4 regions of the Micromonospora sp. NPDC052213 genome follow, and region 1 is predicted to be linked to each of the others. Evidence: riboswitches for the same ligand, from Rfam matches in the RefSeq annotation. Region 1 holds a riboswitch; each other region holds the start of a gene.
What was found. Region 1 has a riboswitch for cyclic di-AMP ahead of AB0L34_RS16625 (C39 family peptidase). Riboswitches for the same ligand answer to the same signal wherever they lie in the genome.
Positions count from the first base shown of each region.

Region 1 (4,794 bases):
CTCGCGGCGGCCGCCTGGGAACGGCGGGTCCGCCCGGGCGCCGACAGCGTCGCCGAGACCGCGCTGGTCGCGGCGGCGGTCCTGGTCGGGTACGCCCGGCGCCTCGACGCCGGTTTCGACCCCGCGCTGGCCGCGACGGCGCTGGTCCTGCTGGGCTTGGTGCTGCTCGTCGGGCCGCTGCGGGACGCCGGCGGCCTGGAGGTGCGCGCCGCGAACCTGCCGGTGCGCACCTGGACGCCCCTGGTCGCCGCGCGCCTCGGCGACGCCCTGCTGGGGCTGCTCGCCGTGGTGGCGGCCGCCGCTGCGGCGACCCTGCCGGCCGGTGTGGCGCTGGGCGCCGTCGCGCTGGTCGCCGCCGGCGCCGGGGCCGTCGGGCTGGACCTGGCCCGGCGGCGGTTCCGGCCGGGGGCCGGCGGGTCGGCGGTCTCCCGCGCGCTGCGCCGGCACCAGCCCGAGTTCCTGCTCCACTTCTCCGCCCCGCCCGGCTCGGAATACCAGGTCACCATGTGGCTGCCGTACCTGGAGCGGATCGGCCGGCCGTTCCTGGTCATGGTGCGGGAGCCGGAGTTCCTGCCCACCGTCGCCGCGGCCACCACGGCGCCGGTGGTCTACTGCCCCACCACGAAGGCGATGGACGAGGCGCTGGTGCCGAGCCTGCGGGTGGCGTTCTACGTCAACCACGGCGCGAAGAACAGCCACTGCATCCGCTTCACCCAGCTCACCCACGTCCAGCTGCACCACGGCGACAGCGACAAGGCGCCCAGCGCCAACCCGGTCTCCGCCATCTTCGACCGGATCTTCGTCGCCGGTCAGGCCGCCGTCGACCGGTACGCCCGCGCGGGGGTGGACATCCCGGCGGAGAAGTTCGTGGTGGTCGGCCGGCCGCAGGTCGAGTCGATCGAGGTCCGTCCGGAGCCGGTGCGCGGCCTGCCGAACCCCACGGTGCTCTACACGCCGACCTGGACGGGCCACCACGCGGACGCCAACTACTGCTCCCTGCCGGTGGCCGAGGCGCTGCTGCGCGGGCTGTTGGCGCGGGGCGCGACGGTGATCCTGCGGGCCCACCCGTACACCTCGCAGAACCCGGCCTCGGCGCGGCAGCTGGGCCGGCTCACGGAGCTGCTGGCCGCCGACCGGGCCCGTACCGGCCGGCAGCACGTCTTCGGCGCCGCCGCCACCCGCGAGCTGACCCTGACGGAGTGCGTGAACCGCTCGGACGCGCTGGTCTCCGACGTGTCCGGGGTGATCTCCGACTACCTCTACTCCGGCAAGCCGTACGCGGTCACCGACATGGGCGACGAGGGCGACCGGTTCGCCGAGCGGTTCCCGCTGGCCGGCTCGGGGTACGTACTGCGCCGCGACATGTCCAACGTGGACGAGGTGCTGGCCGCGCTGCTCGACACCGACCCGCTCGCCGCCGCCCGCTGGGCCACCCGGAGCCGCTACCTGGGCGACTTCCCGGCCGAGTCGTACGCCGAGGCGTTCCTGGACGCCGCGCGGCGGCAGCTCGACGCGGACTGGAACCCGCCGACGCCGCGCGCCGTCGGCGGGACCGGCCTGCCGGTCGAGCCGGACGAGGCGACCCTCTCCGCCACCACCTGACCGGCCGGCATCCGGCGGGTCAGCGGTACGGGTCGACCAGCTCCAGGACGGCCTCGGGGGCCTCGACGTGGGCGTTGTGGCCCAGGCCGGGCAGGGTGGCGACCGGCACGCCCAGCTCCTTGAGCTGGGCGTCGGTGACCATGGGGTCGTGCTCGCCGCGGGCCAGCAGCACCGGCACGTCCGTCGCCGCCAGCAGGGTCGGCAGGTCCGGCTCCCCCACCCCGAACGCGGCGGGGTCCATCGCCAGCCGCCAGCGGCCGTCGACCTGCCGCAGCCCGGCCTCGACCACGGGGTGGTCCGGCGCGAAGAGCCCGGTCAGGCCGGCCACCCGCAGGTACCGGCGGGCCGCCTCGTCCCGGCTGGCGAACCAGGTCACCGGTCGGGCGGCCAGCTCCCCGGCCTTCGCCAGCTCGGCCGGGGACCAGACGGCCTTGATGCCGAGCCCGACCACGGCGTCGACCGGCAGCCCGGCGCGGCGGGCGGCCAGCGCCAGCCCGACCACGCCGCCGAGGGAGTGCCCCAGCACGACGAGCCGGTCCCCCGCCGCGAGCCCCGCGGCGATCCGGTCGGCCAGCCCGGCGAACGAGTACGCCGGCAGCGGCGGCGACCAGCCGTGGCCGGCGAGGTCCGGTGCCAGCCACCGCCCCGCCCACCGGCGTTCCAGCAGCGGCGCCCAGGGCAGCCACACGTCCCCGGTCGCGCCCATGCCGTGCAGCAGCAGCAGGACGCGCCGGCCGTCCCGGTCACCCGATTCATCGGCCATAGGCCGCAGTGTGCCACCCGCCGTACGCCCCGGCGAGGTCCGTGACCCGGAGACGACATCGGGCGCCGGCTCCCGGGGTGGGGAGCCGACGCCCGACGGGTGTCTTGCTCAGGCGGAGTAGCCGCGGGTGGCGGCCCAGTTCGCCAGGGCGATGGTGGACATCCAGTACGAGGCGGTCGCGGGGTTCGCCGAGTCGGCGATCTTCACCAGCCGGCCCTCGTCCTGGTAGCCGACGACGGCGATGTAGTGGCCGCCGGGGAACGAGTGCCAGCCGCCGTCGGTGTCGGTGGCGCTGCCGGCGACGTTCACCACGACGCCCCGCCCGTCCGTGATGGCGGCGACCACGTCGGCCTGGAGCTGGTCCATCTGCGCCGGGGTCGCGGCACCGCCCGGGATCATCCGGGTCCGGTACGGGTCACCCTTCACCGTCGCGTTCAGCACCCGGGTGGTGTCCTCGGCCGAGTCGGTGCCCATCTCGTCGGTGCCGAGCTGGGCGCCGAGGGCGGCCTGGCTGCGCGCGATGCCGGCGGCGCTGAGGGCGTGCCGGACGGCGGCCGGACCGCAGTTGTAGAAGGTGGTCTGGGCCTGGTAGTCGTAGTCCAGCGACTTCGCCTTCGGCGGCTTCGGCGGCTCCGGCTTGCGGGTCAGGTCCGGGTTCGGGGCGGCGCTGGTGGCGCTGGCCGACGGAGCGGCGCTGGACGCGGCCGGGGCGCCGGTCGACGGGGCCGCCGCGACGCGGGCGTCGCCGCGCGAGGCGACGGTGCCGTCCCGCAGCTCGCTAACGGCCACCGGGGCCTGTGCGGCGGCGGGCGCCTCGTCGGTGCCGGCCAGCAGCGCGCCGGTGCCCGACGCGAGCACGAGCGCCGCGGCCGACGCGGCGGCCACCTGGTACGGACGCTCGGACGTGAGGCGACGGAGCTGTCGCTTGAGGTGGTGCTTCACGGTTTCCTCCACGGGCTCGGGGGGTGAGCGGCCGCCGGTCCGCGCAGGGGGGACCGACCGCGCGGACGGCGTCCGGCGGTGGTGGACCACTCAGGGGATGCGCCCGGGATGCCGGGCGACGGGCGGTGACCGGTGGGTCAGCTCGCGGCGTGCGGTCGGGCGAGCGCGGGCACCGCGGCGCCGTGGAGGCGCCGGAACGGCCGGGGGGCGGGTGGGTGCTGCACGGGGATGGAACTCCTTCCGACGCCGCCGACCGGGTTAGCTGACGGATTCGGGCGGGAAGAACGCCCTACCGCGGGCCGTGGCCCGCGGATTCACCCCGATGTTGCACTGGGTCCCCGGCTCGCCTGTTCACGATTAGGCGGGTCGGCGCGGCGTCGCCTCTTGCGATCGGGTACCGCACCGGACGGGCCGACACTACTGGCCGGCCCGCGCCCTGCCAACCCGCTCCCACCTGCTTAAACCTTGATCGGGAGACTTTTTTTGCGGTCAGTTCGGCACTGACGCGACTCAATGGGACGACCGTTTCCCGACGCACCTTGCGTCGACAACCGGACGAGCGGCGGACATCGGCGCGGAATCGTCGGCGGGAATCGGCCGGGCCGTGCCGGATGACCGGTTCGGCACCGCTATGACCGGCGTCACGAAATTGCCCCGGCGGTTCAGCCCACCCGCGCGGGCCGCCACCGCGGGTCGACGCCCGGCGGTTCAGCCACCCGCGCGGGCCGCCATCGCGCGGCGAGCGCGGGCCGACGCCCGGCGGACACGGGCCGGGCCGCCGGGAGCCGGCCCGGCCGGAGCCGGACCGCTGCGGCGTACGCCTCCCCGGCCAGGGCCCGCGCCGCCTCGGCGGCCAGGTCGGCGTCCCGCCACGCCAACCGTTCCCGCTCGGCGGCGGCCCGGTGGTCGGCCCGTCTCGCGTCGCGTACCGCCCGGGCCAGCGCGATCTCCTGCTCGACCGGGTGGCGGCGGGGATCCCAGCCGGCCCGGCGGCCGAACACCTCGCGGAGTTGGCGGGTGGAGAGGTCGCCGCGCCAGTGGGCCGCCACCGCCGCCTGGTGCAGCCAGCGCTCGCGGGCGGCGTACTCGGCGGGCGTGCGCGGGGTGCGCGGGGCGGGCAGGGCGGCGGCCCCGGTGAAGCGGCGGGCGGCGGTCTCCGCCTCGTCGTACGCCCGCCAGGCCCGGTCGGCCTCCTCCTGCGCGGCGAGCCAGTCGGCCCGCCGCCGCCGGGCGGTGCGGGCGGCCCGGCCCGCCGCGACGGCCACCTCCTCGGCGTAGCGGCGCAGGTCGGCGGCCTCCGCCGCAGGGTCGGCCGCGGGCGGGGCGACCGGCTCGTCGGCGGGACGGACCCGCTCGGGGCGGGCGACCAGCACGGCGAGCACGGTCAGGGCCAGCAGGAGCAGGGCGGACCAGATGGCGGCGGCCCGCGGCACCTCGATCAGGAACTGGTAGACGACGGTCTCCATGGTCGGCACCTCACGGGGAGC
Region 1 covers NZ_JBFAVI010000059.1:26,155-30,948, forward strand. The annotation lists gene AB0L34_RS16615 (CDP-glycerol glycerophosphotransferase family protein) at 1-1,602, shown strand, start outside; gene AB0L34_RS16620 (alpha/beta hydrolase) at 1,622-2,365, opposite strand; gene AB0L34_RS16625 (C39 family peptidase) at 2,474-3,319, opposite strand; cyclic di-AMP (ydaO/yuaA leader) riboswitch at 3,540-3,681, opposite strand; gene AB0L34_RS16630 (hypothetical protein) at 3,970-4,773, opposite strand.

Region 2 (4,794 bases), on a different contig from region 1:
CGTCGTCATCGTCGTCGTCATCGTCGCCACCGCCGAAGCCGCAGGCCAGCACGAGGGCCAGCAACGCGCCGACACCGGCCAGCGCGGCGAGTCTCCTGATCATCGATCGTCCTTCCGTCGTGGCGCCCGCTCTCCGGGCCGATCGTAGGTAGGACGGGCAACCCGGCGGGCGGAAGCGGGCCGGCCACGCCAGGAAGTTCGGGTGCCGGGCGGTGCCGGCGGGAGACGGCTACCCTGGGTCGGCGACGCGTCAGCGGCAGCTGATCGTTGGGTAAACAAGAAGTGAAAAGTCCGGATAAGGGCGACTTGGTGCGCCCTCATCCGCGAATTGCTCATCCCGAGGGGTGGCGACCGAGGCCGTCGGAGGAATACTCTCGGTCGCGGCCCGCGTACTGATGAGGCGCCCGTCGGACGGGCGAGTGGAGGTGCTCGCGTGAGCCTGTCGATCGTGAAGTCGGTTATGCCCGGTGGTGTCATCGAGATCGCCCCCCGGGGCGAGATCGACGTCGACACCGCATACGAGGTGCGCGAGGCGATCGCCGAGGTCCTGGCCAAGGGGCACCCCAGCCGGATCGAGCTCAACATGAGGCTCGTCACCTTCATCGACTCCGTCGGCATCAGCGCGATGGTCGCCGGCTTCCAGACCGCCGAGGTGAGCGGCGTCAAGCTCGTCGTCACCGAGCCGAGCCGGTTCGTGCACCGGCAGCTCTGGGTGACCGGCCTGCTCGGCCTCTTCGGCGCCCCCGAGCCCTACTACGCCGGCGCGCCCGCTCCCGAGGTCCTCCCCGGCGCCTGACCCGCCGGCAGGGTCCCGCCGGTGACCCGGTGGCGTCAGTCGTCGCCGAGGCTCGACAGATTGATGTCGGCTGCCTCGGTGACCGCGCGGATCGCCGTCCCGGAGGCGTAGCCGTCGGCCAGCAGGGCAGGTCGCTGCCCGGCTGCACCTGTCGACGACCGGCCGGGCGGGTCGACGGCCGGCATCCGCGCGGAGCGGCACACCGTTGCCAGCGCGCCGCCGGTGCGCGACGATCGGGCGACGGCGACGGTGGGGAGACGGCGTGATCAGGCGGGATTCCTTCAGCTACACCGTCCAGGCGCGCTGCTCGCTCGCCGACGCCGCGGGGTTGCTCGCGGACCCGGCCCGGCAGCAGGACCTGCACCCGCTGATCGTCCGGGTCCGCCGGGTGTCGCCCCGTCGCGGCGCGCGGGCCAGCTACCTCATCACCGACCGGCTGGCCGTCGGGCCGCTGCGCCTGCCGGTCACCTACCGGGCCGACGTCCTGGTCGACGGGCCGGACGAGATCGTCACCGTGGCCCGGCAGTGGCCGGCCACCACGGTGCGCAACCGGACCCTACTGCGGGCCGAGCCGGACGGCGTGGTCCGGATCGACGTCGAGATCACCCTTGCCGCGCCGGTTCCGCTCTTCGGCTACGCCTTCCGCCAGGCGCGCGCCGCCCACCTGGGGCTGGCTGCCCGGCTCGGCGTCGCCCTGGGCGGGCACCCGCCGGAGTCACCGCCCGGCTGAGCCGGGCATCGACGACACGGCGAGTCCCCCGGCCGTCGGCCGGGAGGTGGCGGCGGGAAGGCGGTCGGCTTCGCCGTCCAGGTCGCGCTGGCGGCGACGTGGCGGCGACGGACGCCCCGGTGACCCGCGAGCGGGTCACCGGGGCCGGGCGTCAGTAGACCGACAGGTGCACGTGGTTGGTGTGGTCGCTGGACGGGTCGCCGTTGGCCCCGCTGTACGACTTCCAGCCGCTGCTGGGCAGCCAGATCTGCCTGTACCAGATCACGTAGAGCACGGCGAGCCGGTCGGCGTTCTTGACGAAGTACGTCGCCAGGTTGTTGCCGTACGTCCTGTCGCCGCCGGTGGCGTCGCCGCCGAACCCGCTCTTCTGCGCCGCGAAGTCGCAGGCCCGGCCCTTGGGGTGCTCGCCGGAGCCGCCGGGGCGGTAGCAGGAGACGTAGCGGGTGAAGCCGGCCGCCTTGGCCTGGTTGAGCGCGTGCAGGGTGCGCGGGGTGATGCAGCCGTCGGCGGGGGTGGGGTCGTTGACGCTGCACGACTCGGACGGCCAGGACCCGTCGGAGTTGCGTGGGGCCGGCTTCGCCGTCGCGGTGGAGCTGCCGCCCGGCCCGCCGCCGCTTGCCTGCGACCGGTTGGCGACCGTCAGCGCCCGCTCCGCCTGCTCCTTGCGCTTGGCCATCACCGTGACCTGCTTGCGCTGTTCCCGGATCTCGCCGTCCAGGGCGAGCTTGGTGCGGGTGGCCTGGTCCCGGGTCTCCTGGAGCTCGCGGAGCGCCCGGTCCTCGTTGGCGGCCACCGCGTCGAGGGCGGCGGCCCGGTCCATGAAGCCGTCCGGCGAGCTGCTGTTGAGCAGGGCGGACGCCACCCCCAGCCGGCCGGTCCGGTAGGCCACTCCGGCGATCTCGCCGACCTTGTTGCTCCGCTCGGTCAGCTCGCTCTCGGTCGTCTTGAGCTGCGCGGCGAGCTGCTGCTGCCGCTTGACCGACGTGTCCAGCGCCCGCTTGGCGTCCAGGTAGCCCTTGCTGGCGGCTTCGAGCTGGGCCCGCAGGGCGGGCGTGCCGCCCTCCTGGTCCTGGCCGGGGGCCGCGGCGAGCAGGCCGGCCCGGGAGGCGGCCGCCGCGGGAGCGGTGGTGACCGGGGCGACCGCGGCGCCGAGGGCGAGCGTCACGGCGATCAGGGCCGCCAACCGGGCGGCGCGTCGTCGTACAGGTGCCATCACTGGCATACACGTGTCCTTCCGTCAGCCGCCGACCGGGTTAGCTGACGGGTTCGGGACGGAAGATCCCTACCGCTGACGCGGATGCACCCCACGAACATGGTTCCCCGGTTCGCCCCGCCGGGCGATTAGGCGGCGGCCACCGCCGGCACCGGTGGGTGCCGCCTGGCGGAGGCCGGAACCGAGCCTACCGGTGCCGGTGTGACTGGTGCAGCGCACGTGACCGAGGGTGCCTGTCCGCTTACCGTCAAATCCGACATAAGTCAACAATACTCTCCCAGATTTAAGGCTGTGCTCATTACCACTCAACCGACCCGCAGGCCCCGGGAGACGCCCCCGGCTCGATCTGCAACGTCGCGTGCTCGATCTGGAAGTCCTCGTGCAGGGCCGTCCGGGCCGCGGTGAGCACCGCGCCGACCTCGGCGCCGGGCTCCATGGTCAGGTGTGCCGAGGCCACCTCCATCCCGGAGGTCAGCGTCCAGACGTGCAGGTCGTGCACCTCGGCCACGCCGGGCACGGCGGCCAGCCGGTCGTGCACCCTGGTGACCTCGAGGTGCTCCGGCGCGGCCTGCACCAGGATGCGCAGCGCGGCGCGTCCGAGCCGCCAGGTGCGGGGCAGGATGAACATCCCGATCGCCACCGCGACCAGCGGGTCCGCCCACCACCAGTCGGTGACGGCGATCAGCAGGGCCGCGCCGATCACGCCGAGTGAGCCCAGCAGGTCGCCCAGCACCTCCAGGTACGCGCCCTGCATGTTGATGCTCTCCTTCGCCCCGGACCGCAGCAGGGCGAAGGCGGCCACGTTGGCGAGCAGGCCGAGCACGGCGACCGCGAGCATCGGGCCGGCGAGCACCTCCGGCGGGTCGCCGAACCGGCGTACGGCCTCGACGACCACGTAGACCGCGACGCCGGAGAGCAGCACGGCGTTGGCCAGGGCGGCCAGCACCTCCAGCCGGTAGAGGCCGAAGGTGCGCTGCGGGTCCGCGCCGGCGCGCCGGGTCGCGGTGATCGCCGCGAGTGCCATGCCGATGCCGAGCACGTCGGTGAACATGTGCCCGGCGTCGCTCAGCAGAGCCAGCGAGCCGGTGCGGAAGGCGGCCACCGCCTCCACCACCATCAGGGCGCCGAGCAGCGCGAACGCCGCCCAGAGGCGGCCCCGGTGGCGGTGCGCGGCATTCGCGACCGACCCGTGGTGGTGGTCATGACCTGCGCCCACGCGCCCACCTTCCGTCACCCGTCCGGACCCGGTTCAATCTATGCTCACATCGCAATATGTGCAAGTGACTGCCGGCGGCGGCCGGGACGACTCAGCCGGTCGGGTCGACGGTGGTCAGCCGCTGGGTGGCCCGCGACAGCGCGACGTAGAGCGTCCGTACGCCCGAACCCGGGTCGGCCCGGATCTCGCCCGGGGCGACCAGGACCACGCCGTCGTACTCCATGCCCTTGGCCTCCAGGCTGGTCACCACCTGCAGGCGCGGCGCGCCCAGCCCGCCCAGCCACCCGGCCACCTCGTCCCGGCGGGGCACCGGGGTGATCACGCCCACGGTGCCCTCCACCTCGGCCAGCAGCGCCGTGGCCGCCGTCACCACGGCGGTCTCCAGCTCCGCCGGCGGCACCACCAGCTCGACCGGGTCGACGCCGGTGGAGCGCACCGCCCTGGGCAGCGGGAGGTCCGGGTGCAGCCGGCGGATCTCGGCCGCCGCCACCGCGAAGATCTCCGCCGAGTTGCGGTAGTTCGTGGTCAGGGTGAAGTGGTGCCGCTTGCGCCGGCCCAGCGCCTGGTCCCGGGCGCGGGTCAGCTCCTCCGGGTCGCCGGTCCACGCCGTCTGCGCCGGGTCGCCCACCACCGTCCACGAGGCCAGCCGTCCGCGCCGGCCGATCATGCGCCACTGCATCGGCGAGACGTCCTGCGACTCGTCGACCACGACGTGCGCGTACTCCCGGTAGTCCTCCGGGCGCTGCCGCGCCGCCTCGCGGGCCGCGCGCTGCCGGTCGGCGAACGTGCTCAGCTCGCGGACCCCGCCGGCCAGCTGGAACGGGTCCCGCTTCGGCCGG
Region 2 covers NZ_JBFAVI010000055.1:8,309-13,102, reverse strand. The annotation lists gene AB0L34_RS15905 (hypothetical protein) at 1-103, opposite strand, end outside; gene AB0L34_RS15900 (STAS domain-containing protein) at 434-796, shown strand; gene AB0L34_RS15895 (hypothetical protein) at 832-981, opposite strand; gene AB0L34_RS15890 (SRPBCC family protein) at 1,059-1,526, shown strand; gene AB0L34_RS15885 (hypothetical protein) at 1,678-2,739, opposite strand; cyclic di-AMP (ydaO/yuaA leader) riboswitch at 2,753-2,884, opposite strand; gene AB0L34_RS15880 (cation diffusion facilitator family transporter) at 3,038-3,955, opposite strand; gene AB0L34_RS15875 (AAA family ATPase) at 4,047-4,794, opposite strand, start outside.
Region 2: it holds a riboswitch for cyclic di-AMP, as region 1 does, so the genes downstream of both, AB0L34_RS15885 (hypothetical protein) here and AB0L34_RS16625 (C39 family peptidase) in region 1, are expected to answer to the same signal.

Region 3 (4,794 bases), on a different contig from region 1:
CCGCAAGAAGTCGGCGGACCTGCAGAAGAAGATCCAGCCGTTGGCGCTGGAGACCGAGCTGGCGATGGACCGGGTCGGTGACCTCGCCGCCCGCTACTACATCTCCGGCCCGTCGCAGGAGATCGGCGCGCTGCTGGTCAGCGCCAAGCCGGACACGCTCACCGAGCAGCTGACCCTCCTGGACCGGCTGGCGGCCCAGGAGCGCAAGCAGCTCGAGGGCGTCACCAAGGTCCGCGACAAGTTCGACGCGGAGAAGCAGAAGCTCGACGCGCTGATCGTGGCGCAGACCAAGCAGCAGGACGACCTGGCGGCGAAGAAGAAGCAGATCGACGCCGACATCAAGAAGCTCGAGGCGTCGCTGCCGGTGACCACCGTCAAGACGGAGAAGTGCCCGACCATCAACGGCGTGGTCAGCGAGGCGGCCCGGACCGCCATCAAGACCGCCTGCGCCCAGGTCGGCGACCCGTACGTCTGGGGCGCCACCGGGCCCAACTCGTTCGACTGCTCGGGCCTGACCCAGTACGCCTACAAGGCGGCGGGCATCCACCTGACGCACTTCACCGGTGCGCAGTGGAACGAGGGCAAGGCCATCCCGCGCTCCGAGGCGCGCCCCGGTGACCTGGTGTTCTTCTTCACCGACCTGCACCACGTCGGCCTCTATCTCGGCAACGACAAGATGGTGCACGCGCCCCGGGCCGGCAAGCCGGTCAACGTCTCCAGCATCAACACGATGCCGGTGGCCGGGTTCCGTAGGCCCGGCTGATCCCGCACCACGCACGGAAGGGCCCCCGGTCGGGTAGACCAGGGGCCCTCGTCGTGCTCGGGGACGGCCTGCGCCGGTCCGGGCGAGCGGTGGGTTACTGGGGCGCCCCCAACGCGGAGGGCAGCACGTTCACGTCGTCCAGGTTGACGTACATGACCCGGTGGCCGAACTGGACCTGCACGTACCTGTTCTCGCCGCGGATCACCGTCCAGTCACCCGGCGACGACCCGTCGAACGTGACGGCCCGGTAGTACTCGCCGGGGAGCACCGTGCCGACGGCGTACCGCTGGCCGGCCGAGAGGGTGTACTGGAGCGGGGAGATCGGCTGGTAGGGCACGCCGGCCGGGTAGGCGGCCTGCTCCGGGTACGCCCGGCCGTAGACCGGGATGGTGGCCCTGCCGTCCTTCGGGGTCACCACGAAGCCGACGGACCACTTCGCGGTCGGCTTCGAGGCGGGGTTGTGGAACCACGCCTTCTGGCCGAGGTACCAGATCGCGGTCCAGTCCCCCCGCACCTCGGCCAGGGCGTACGTCTGCCCGGCGGAGGCCCGGGCGCCGTGGTCGGAGATGTACATGGTGTTCGGGGTGCCGTCGGGCCGCAGCGCGATGTCGTTGACCAGCGGCGCGTCGTGGCTCGGCGCGCTGTGCAGGATCACCGCGGACGAGCCGCGCAGCGGGCAGGGAGCCACCGGCGGGGGCGGGTTCGGCACGCCGGGCGGCTGCCGGTTGCAGCCGGTGAACTGCGGCTGGTTGGTGGCGAAGTCCGGGTCGATGGTGACCAGCCCCGTGTGCGGCGTGCCGGTCGACGTGAACGGCGCCTTGAGCAGGTCGAAGTAGTGCGACCAGTCCCAGTACGGGCCCGGGTCCCAGTGCATGCCGCGCACGGTCGAGGCGACGGTGCCGGGGACGTTGTCGTGACCGATGATGTGCTGCCGGTCCAGCGGGATGTTGTACCGCAGCGCCAGATGGCGGACCAGCTTGGCGGAGGTGCGGTACATCGCCTCGGTGTACCAGGTGCCGTGCCCCGCGAAGCCCTCGTGCTCCAGGCCGATGGACTTGGCGTTCACGTACCAGTTGCCGGCGTGCCAGCCGACGTTCTTGGTCTTGATGTGCTGGGCGATGTGGCCGTCCACCGAGCGCAGGGTGTAGTGCCAGCCCACCCGCCTCGGGTCCTTGACCAGGTTGACGCTGGGCCCGAAGTAGCCCTCGGTGTCGTGGATGACGATGTACTCGATCTTCTGCTGGGCCGGCCGGTCGGCGAGGTCGTGGTTGCCGTAGTCACCCACGGTCGGGCCGTACTGGGCGTAGGGCGCCGGGATCCACTCGCAGGAGATCGTGTCGGGGCACTCCAGCCCGTCGGGCCGGGCGACCTTGCGCAGGCCCAGCCGGTCGAGCCAGGAGCGTTCCGGCTGCACCGCGCTGGCGGGGAGGGTGACCCGGTGCCCGTCGTCGGTCAGCCGGCTGTCGCCGGCGCCGATGGTGGCGTACACCTCGTTGGCGAAGGCCGCCGCGGCGTCGGCGCTGTCCGCGCCGGAGTACCGGGCCACGGCGCCGTACCAGGCCGCCGGGTCCGTGTCGGCGCCGACCGGGGCGCCGATCTCCTTCTGGTACGCGGCCAGCAGCGCCGCGCCGCCCCGGATGTTGGCCGTGGCGTCCGTGCGCAGCGCCTCCTCGCTGGCGCCGGTCAGCCCGGCGGCGGCGTCGAGCGTCCGCAGCGAGGCTTCGGCGGGAGGCTGGGCGGCCGGCGGCTCGTGCGCCTCGGCCAGGGACGGGCGGGAGTCGTCGCCCCGCGGGTCCTCGGTGCCCTCGTCGTGGTGGGTGCCCCCGGGCAGTGCGGCGACGTACTCCGCGTCGGTGAGGTGCATCGGTCCGAAGCCGCCGCTGGTGCTCGGCGTTCCGGCGTTGGTGTCCCAGCGGGACTGCAGGTAGGAGACTCCGAGCAGGACGCTCTCCGGCACGCCGTACTCCGCGGCCGCGGCGGCGTACTGCTGCTGCCGGTCGGTCGTCGATGCGGCGGCGGCGGTTCCGGCGGCGGTGAGCGGCGTCGCCGCCAGGGCGGCCGCCACGGCGGCGGCCAGCAGGACGCGTCTGCTCCTCGATGTCGCTGACAGGTGCATCAGACCCCCAGGTCGGACGGGCGAATGTGGGGCCACCTTCGCCCCGGGCGCCACCTCCGGTCAATACCTTTCCATGCGTCACTTACCGAAGAAGGAAAATTTCGTCGCCGGAGGTACTCGCTCCCACCGGCCGGCACGAATACGGTGTGTCACGGCTCGATGGGTTGCGGATCGATAACGACCGTCTCTACTCTGGTCATTCGTCGGCCGGCGACAGTCCGCCCAACCGGGGCGGTAACGGTCCGACACCGCCGAGTCGCTCCCGAGCGAGCCGGGGACCCAGGTACCCCGGGGTGAATCCGCAGCACCTGCGGTAGGGCGTCCCCTTCCCGCCCGAACCCGTCAGCTAACCCGGTAGGCGGTACGGGAAGAAGGAGTACGGAGCCCGGTGGCACACCATGCCCCGCGGCCACCGTCGGCACGGTCGGCACCCGCCGGCCCGACGACGGCTGCGCCGCGCCCACGCTGGTACCGCTGCACCACCGCCCTCGCCGCCCTGGCCGCGTTCGCCGTCGTCCTGACCGGCGGCGCCACGGCGGCCCACGCCGAACCGACGGTCGCCGAGATCGAGCGCCAGATCGACGAGGACTGGAACAAGCTCGAACCGATCATCGAACGGCACAACGCCACCCGCCAGGACCTGGCCGCCAAACGCAGGCAGGCCGACGCCCTCGCCAAGCAGATCAAGCCCCTGGAACGGCAGGTCGAGCAGGCGATGGAGGAGGTCAGCGCGCTGGCCGTCCGCGCCTACAAGGGCGAGAACGTCTCCGCCGTCAACGCCCTGCTGGGCAGCCGCTCGCCCGACCAGATGGTCGGCCAGCTCGAACTGCTCGACCGGTTCGCCCAGCACCAGCAGCAGGACGTGCGGCAGGTCGCCGAGTTGCGCGACCGACTGGCCGAGAAGAAGGCCCCGCTCGACGAGATGGTCGTCCAACTCGGCCGGACGGAGGCCCAGCTCGCCGCGAAGAAGAAGCAGATCAACGCCGAGATCGACCGGCTGCAGAAGCTGCGGCTGCGGATCTACGGCAGCGGCGGCGGCGGTTCGCTGCGCCCCGCCCCCTGCCCGGCCAGCTACCCGGGTGGCGGGGCCGGCACCGCGGTCAAGTTCGCCTGCGCCCAGATCGGCAAGCCCTACGTCTGGGGCGCCGAGGGCCCGAACGCGTACGACTGCTCGGGCCTGATGCTCGCCGCCTGGGCGAAGGCCGGGGTCTCGCTGCCGCACAACGCCGCGCAGCAGCGCCGGGTCACCGCGACCGTCACCCGGGGCGAGCTGCGCCCGGGAGACCTGGTCTTCTACTACAGCGACCTGCACCACGTCGGCATGTACGTCGGCGGGGGCTGGGTGGTGCACGCCTCCCGAGCCGGGGTGCCGGTGAAGATGAAGAAGGTCGACGACGGCCCGATCCACAGTTACGGCCGCCCCGGCTGAGCGGGTGAGGAACGGGCCCTTCCTGACGCACCCGGTGGCGGAAGGGCCCGCGCCTCACGGCGACCGTCGGGTCAGCGGGTCGGCCAGGTGCGCCAGTGCTGCCAGGAGCGGCTCGGGGTCGGGCCGCGCTGCCCCTGGTAGCGCGAGCCGTAGACGGCCGAGCCGTACGGGTGCTCGGCCGGCGACGAGAGCCGGAAGATGCAGAGCTGACCGATCTTCATGCCCGGCCAGAGGGTGATGGGCAGGTTGGCCACGTTGGACAGCTCCAGCGTCACGTGGCCGGAGAAGCCCGGGTCGATGAAGCCCGCGGTGGAGTGGGTGAGCAGGCCGAGCCGTCCCAGGCTCGACTTGCCCTCCAGCCGCCCGGCGAGCTGGTCGCCGAGGGAGATCACCTCCAGCGTCGAGGCGAGCACGAACTCGCCCGGGTGCAGCACGAACGGCTCGCCCTCGGGCACCTCGACCATCGACGTCAGGTCGTCCTGCTGC
Region 3 covers NZ_JBFAVI010000236.1:2,844-7,637, forward strand. The annotation lists gene AB0L34_RS31545 (NlpC/P60 family protein) at 1-763, shown strand, start outside; gene AB0L34_RS31550 (peptidoglycan recognition family protein) at 858-2,879, opposite strand; cyclic di-AMP (ydaO/yuaA leader) riboswitch at 3,119-3,255, shown strand; gene AB0L34_RS31555 (NlpC/P60 family protein) at 3,268-4,308, shown strand; gene dcd (dCTP deaminase) at 4,380-4,794, opposite strand, start outside.
Region 3: it holds a riboswitch for cyclic di-AMP, as region 1 does, so the genes downstream of both, AB0L34_RS31555 (NlpC/P60 family protein) here and AB0L34_RS16625 (C39 family peptidase) in region 1, are expected to answer to the same signal.

Region 4 (4,794 bases), on a different contig from region 1:
CAGAGCCGGCCGAGGATCTTCTGCATCGTGTCGATCTCGGCCTGCTGGGTGGTGACGATCTGCTGGGCCAGGGCCTTGGCCTCCGCGTTCACGCCCCGGGCCAGCTCGTCCCGGGCCATGGTGACGGCGCCCTCGTGGTGAGCGATCATCATGGTCAGGAACTGCCGGTCGAACTCCCGCCCGGAGGCCGCCGCCAGCTTCTTCATGTCGGCGTCGGACATCATGCCGGGCATGCCGTGTTCCATGTGCGGCGTCTCGGCGCCGGGCGACGGCACCGGCCGCCCCCACGCCGACAACCAGCCGCTCATGGTGGCGATCTCGGGCGCCTGGGCGGCCTTGATCTCCCCGGCGAGCCGCTTGACCTCCGGGTCCGCCGCCCGCGTGGCGGCCAGCTCCGCCATCTCCACCGCCTGCCGGTGGTGCGGAATCATCATCTGGGCGAACATCGCGTCGGCGTCGCCGAAGGCGGCCGCGCCGGACGCCGTGGCCGCCGGCCCGCTGGTGGCGGGCGTGCCGTGCCCCGCGCCCGGGGACGAGTGCCCGTCGCCGCCGCCGCAGGCGGTCAGGACCAGGGCGGCGGTGACGGTGGCGCCGGCCAGGGCGGCACGGCGCGCAATGGTACGAGTGGTCACGTTTGGGCCTTTCGGTGTCAAAACGTACGCAGCAGGACGGGGGACGCGGACCGGCTGACCGGGCCGCGCCGGGGCGTCCTATCTGCGCAGCACCGAGACCGTGGCGAGCCGCAGGCCGACCGGCCGGGACGGCGGGGCGCGGGGCGACCGGGCCGGCCCGCCCGTCCCCTGGCCCGCCAGGCCGGCGGCCTGTAGGCCGGCCAGCAGCAGCACGGCGAGCAGCAGCGGGGCGGCGAGCGCGCCCAGCACCGCCAGGCACACGCCCCACCAGGGCAGCTCGCCGCCCGCCCCGCCGGACGGGAGGAACCGCTCGTGCGGGCAGTCGCCCGCGCAGCCCACGACGCCGGACAGCGCCGCCGGGACGACGTACGCGATGGCGGGGTCCTGACCGAGCGGCGCGGCGGTGTCGTGGCGGGGCGGCGCGGCGGGGTCCTGACGGAGCGGCGCAACGGTGTCGTGCCGGGGCGGCGCCTGCGAAGCGTCGTGCGCACCGGCCGCGGCAACGGCGTGCGCGGAGACCTCGGCGGGATGGCCCACGGCGTGCGAGCCGTGGCCGAGGGTGTGCATCGCGGCCAGGCCGAACAGCGTGCCGACGAGCAGCAGCAGCCGGGCCCATCGCCCCGCCGTCACCGTCGCCGCCGCCCGCACACCGACCACGGTAGCCCCCGGGGCCGGTGCGTCCGGGGGCGACCGGCGCACCCGACGGCGAATCCGCCCCGGACGAGACCGCCAGGTCGGCCACCACGGGACGGTCGACCGGCGGCGCCCGGACGGTGACCGGGTTGCCGGACGGGACGGCCCGCGGCCGACACCAGCCCTCACGACCTGCGGCCGGATGTCGGGATGGCTACCATTCGGCCGGTGGCCCTCCGCACTCCGCGCCGTCCGCACCGCCGCCCCGACCGGGCGACGGTGTCGAGCGACCGCGACCGGCCGGGCCGGGCCGTCGCGGCGCGTGACCGGCCCGCCACGCCAGGGCGATCCGCCGCGGCGGTCACCCGGGCACGCCGAACCGGCCGGCCCGCCGGCACGTACCCCGCCCTGGATTCGTTGGGAGACACTCGATGGGCGCCGACCACACCCGTCCCGCACCGTCCGCCCCGCCGGGGGTGCGGCGGATCCTCGTCGCGACGGTGGTGCCCCTGTTCGTCGCCACCCTGATCGCGGCCCTGCTGCTCTGGCCGTGGGACGCACCGGACGCCGCGCCCGGCACCGATCCGCCCCGCCACCACGGCACGGTGACCCGGGTGGTGACGGAGCCGTGCCCGCCCACCCCCGAGGCGCCGGAGGGCGCCGCGGAGGGCCCCTGCGGCACCGTGACCGTGCGCGTCGACGACGGCCCCGACGCCGGCCAGCAGGTGGAGACGCCCGTACCGGCAGGGCCGGGGGCGCCGACGGTCGCGGTCGGCGACGAGATCGTCCTGGTCCAGCTCACCGATCCCGCCGACCCCTCGGCGAGCGCCTACAACATCGCCGAGCACCAGCGCGGCAAGCCGCTGCTCTGGCTGGTGGTGCTGTTCGCCGCCGCGATCGTCGCGTTCGGGCGGTGGCGGGGGCTCGCGGCGCTGGCCGGCCTGGCGGCGAGCTTCGCCATCCTGCTGACCTTCGTGCTGCCCGGCATCAGCGCCGGCAGCCCACCGCTGCTGGTCGCGGTCGTCGGCGCGGCACTGATCATGTTCGTGGTGCTCTACCTGACGCACGGGGTGACCGCGCAGACCTCGGTCGCCGTGCTCGGCACGCTGGGCAGCCTGGTGCTGACGGGCGTACTCGGCACGATCGCCACCGCGGCGACCCACCTGACCGGGTTCGGCAGCGAGGACGCCACCACGCTGTCGATGTTCCAGGCCGACGTCGACCTGCACGGCCTGCTGCTCGCCGGGATCATCATCGGCTCGCTCGGCGTGCTCGACGACGTCACCGTGACGCAGGCCGCGACGGTCACCGAGCTGGCGCACGCCAACCCGGGGCTGTCCCGGATGCAGCTGTACCGGGCGGCGACCCGGGTCGGCCGCGCGCACATCGCCTCGACGGTGAACACCATCGTGCTGGCGTACGCCGGGGCCTCGCTGCCGGTGCTGCTTTTGCTGACCGCCGACTCCCGGGCGGTGAGCCAGATCCTGACCAGCGAGTTCCTGGCCCAGGAGATCGTCCGCAGCGCGGTCGCCACCCTGGGCCTGATCGCCGCCGTGCCGCTGACCACCGGGCTCGCGGCCGTGGTGACCACGGCCGGCCGGCGCGGCGGCGAGTCAGCCGACCGCGGCGCACCCCCGACCCCGCCGGCTCCCCGGCCGGCGGCCGACCGCTCCGAGGCGCTGGAGGCCCTCAGCGGGCCGCGCGCCGGAAACGCCCCCTCCGCCGCCCCCGCCGGGTGGCCCGACCGCGACGGGAGCACGGACACCGCATGGTGAAACTCCTCAGCGTGACCGATCAGGACGTCCCGCCTGATAAACGCGTCACTGGTCACCCTCCGCCGCTACGAAATAACGCATTTAGTCGGCTTAGGGACGTAGATCCCCGGCAGGGCTCTCGGGTAACCTCGCTGCCGGTCACCGCCGAAGGCGCGCAGCGGCGCCTGCGGTGCCGCCGCCCAATCGCCGCCAGGCGAGCCGGGGACCCAGGTACGTGGGGTGAATCCGCGACAGCGGTAGGGGCCACTTCCGCCCCGAACCCGTCAGCTAACCCGGTCGGCGGTCGACGGAAGGGAAAAATGTGACGGCACCCCTACGCCGCTGGTTGACCCCTGTGGTGGCCGTGATCGCCGCCCTGGCCGTCTTCGCCGGGCCCCTCCAGGCGGCGGCCGCACCCACCCCGCCGCCCCAGCCCTCCGGCCACGGGGACGACGAGCCCAAGCTGCTCAACGACCTGATCGAGGCGCGGAACCGCAACTACGTCCAGGCCAAGGCGAAGCTCGCGAAGTCGAAGAAGCGCCAACTGGAACTGGCCCTGGAGGTCGACCGGGCGCAGGCCGACCTGGCAGCGCTGGCCCCGCAGGTGAGCCAGATCGCCGCCCAGTCCTACCGGACCGGGCGGATCGGCGCGGTGTCGATGCTGCTGGACACCGCCAGCCCCGACTCGTTCGTCAAGCGCGCCGCCGCCCTCGACGAGCTGAACCTGGTCAACTCCAAGAAGCTCGCCGAGGTGAACGCGGTCAAGAACCGCGCCGAGCAGGCCAAGCTGGCGCTCGACGCCGAGGTTCGCGAGCAGACGAAGCTGACCAACGAGATGGCCCGCGGCAAGCGCGAGGCGGAGAAGGCGCTCGCACTGGTCGGCGGCAGGGGCCTGACCAGCGGCAAGGTGGTCGCCACCTCGCCGGTGGCCCGGATGGCACCGGGTCGTACTGCCGACGGCGACTGGAAGCCCCTGTCCTGCACCGAGAACGACCCCACCACCTCCGGCTGCATCACCGCGCGCACGCTGCACATGTACAAGGAGGTCAAGCGGGCCGGCTTCAACCGCTTCGTCGGCTGTTACCGCTCCGGCGGGCCGTACGAGCATCCGAAGGGCCGGGCCTGCGACTGGTCGCTGCAGCGGAGCGGCTTCGCCCCCTGGCACAACGACGACACCTACATGTACGGCAACAACCTGACCGCGTTCCTGGTCCGCAACGCCGACCGGCTCGGCATCTACTACGTGATCTGGAACCGGCAGATCTGGTTCCCGGCGACCGGCTGGAAGTCCTACAGCGGCCCGTCGAACCATACGGACCACGTGCACGTGTCGCTGCTCTGACGGCAGCCAACGACAGGGCCGCCCCGCAGTCGCGGGGCGGCCCTGTCGGCGTCTGTCGCCGTGTCGGCGTCCACGGCCGGTGGTCGCCCGTGCCCTGCCGGCGTCTGTGGCCCTCGTCGCCGGGCGTCTGTAGCCCTCGTCGGCGGCGCTTGTGGCCCTCGTGAGCGGGCGTCGGGCGGCCGGGCCGGGGCGGGCGAGCGCGGGAACCGGTCAGGCGAGGGCGGCGCTGGCGGCCGGCTGTGCCCCGTCGACCGCGCCCGGCCCGGTGGGCGCGGCGGCGACCCTCCGCGCCTCGCCGGGCACGGCGGTGACCGCCCGCGCCTCGCCGGCGGCCAGCCGGTACGACATGCCCACGACGGCGCAGCGCCCGGCGGCCACCTCGGCGGCGAGCACGGCCGACCTGTCCAGCATCGCCTCGACGGTCTGCGCGATG
Region 4 covers NZ_JBFAVI010000068.1:38-4,831, forward strand. The annotation lists gene AB0L34_RS17965 (DUF305 domain-containing protein) at 1-632, opposite strand, end outside; gene AB0L34_RS17970 (hypothetical protein) at 711-1,280, opposite strand; gene AB0L34_RS17975 (YibE/F family protein) at 1,697-3,040, shown strand; cyclic di-AMP (ydaO/yuaA leader) riboswitch at 3,207-3,338, shown strand; gene AB0L34_RS17980 (hypothetical protein) at 3,342-4,361, shown strand; gene AB0L34_RS17985 (carbonic anhydrase) at 4,572-4,794, opposite strand, start outside.
Region 4: it holds a riboswitch for cyclic di-AMP, as region 1 does, so the genes downstream of both, AB0L34_RS17980 (hypothetical protein) here and AB0L34_RS16625 (C39 family peptidase) in region 1, are expected to answer to the same signal.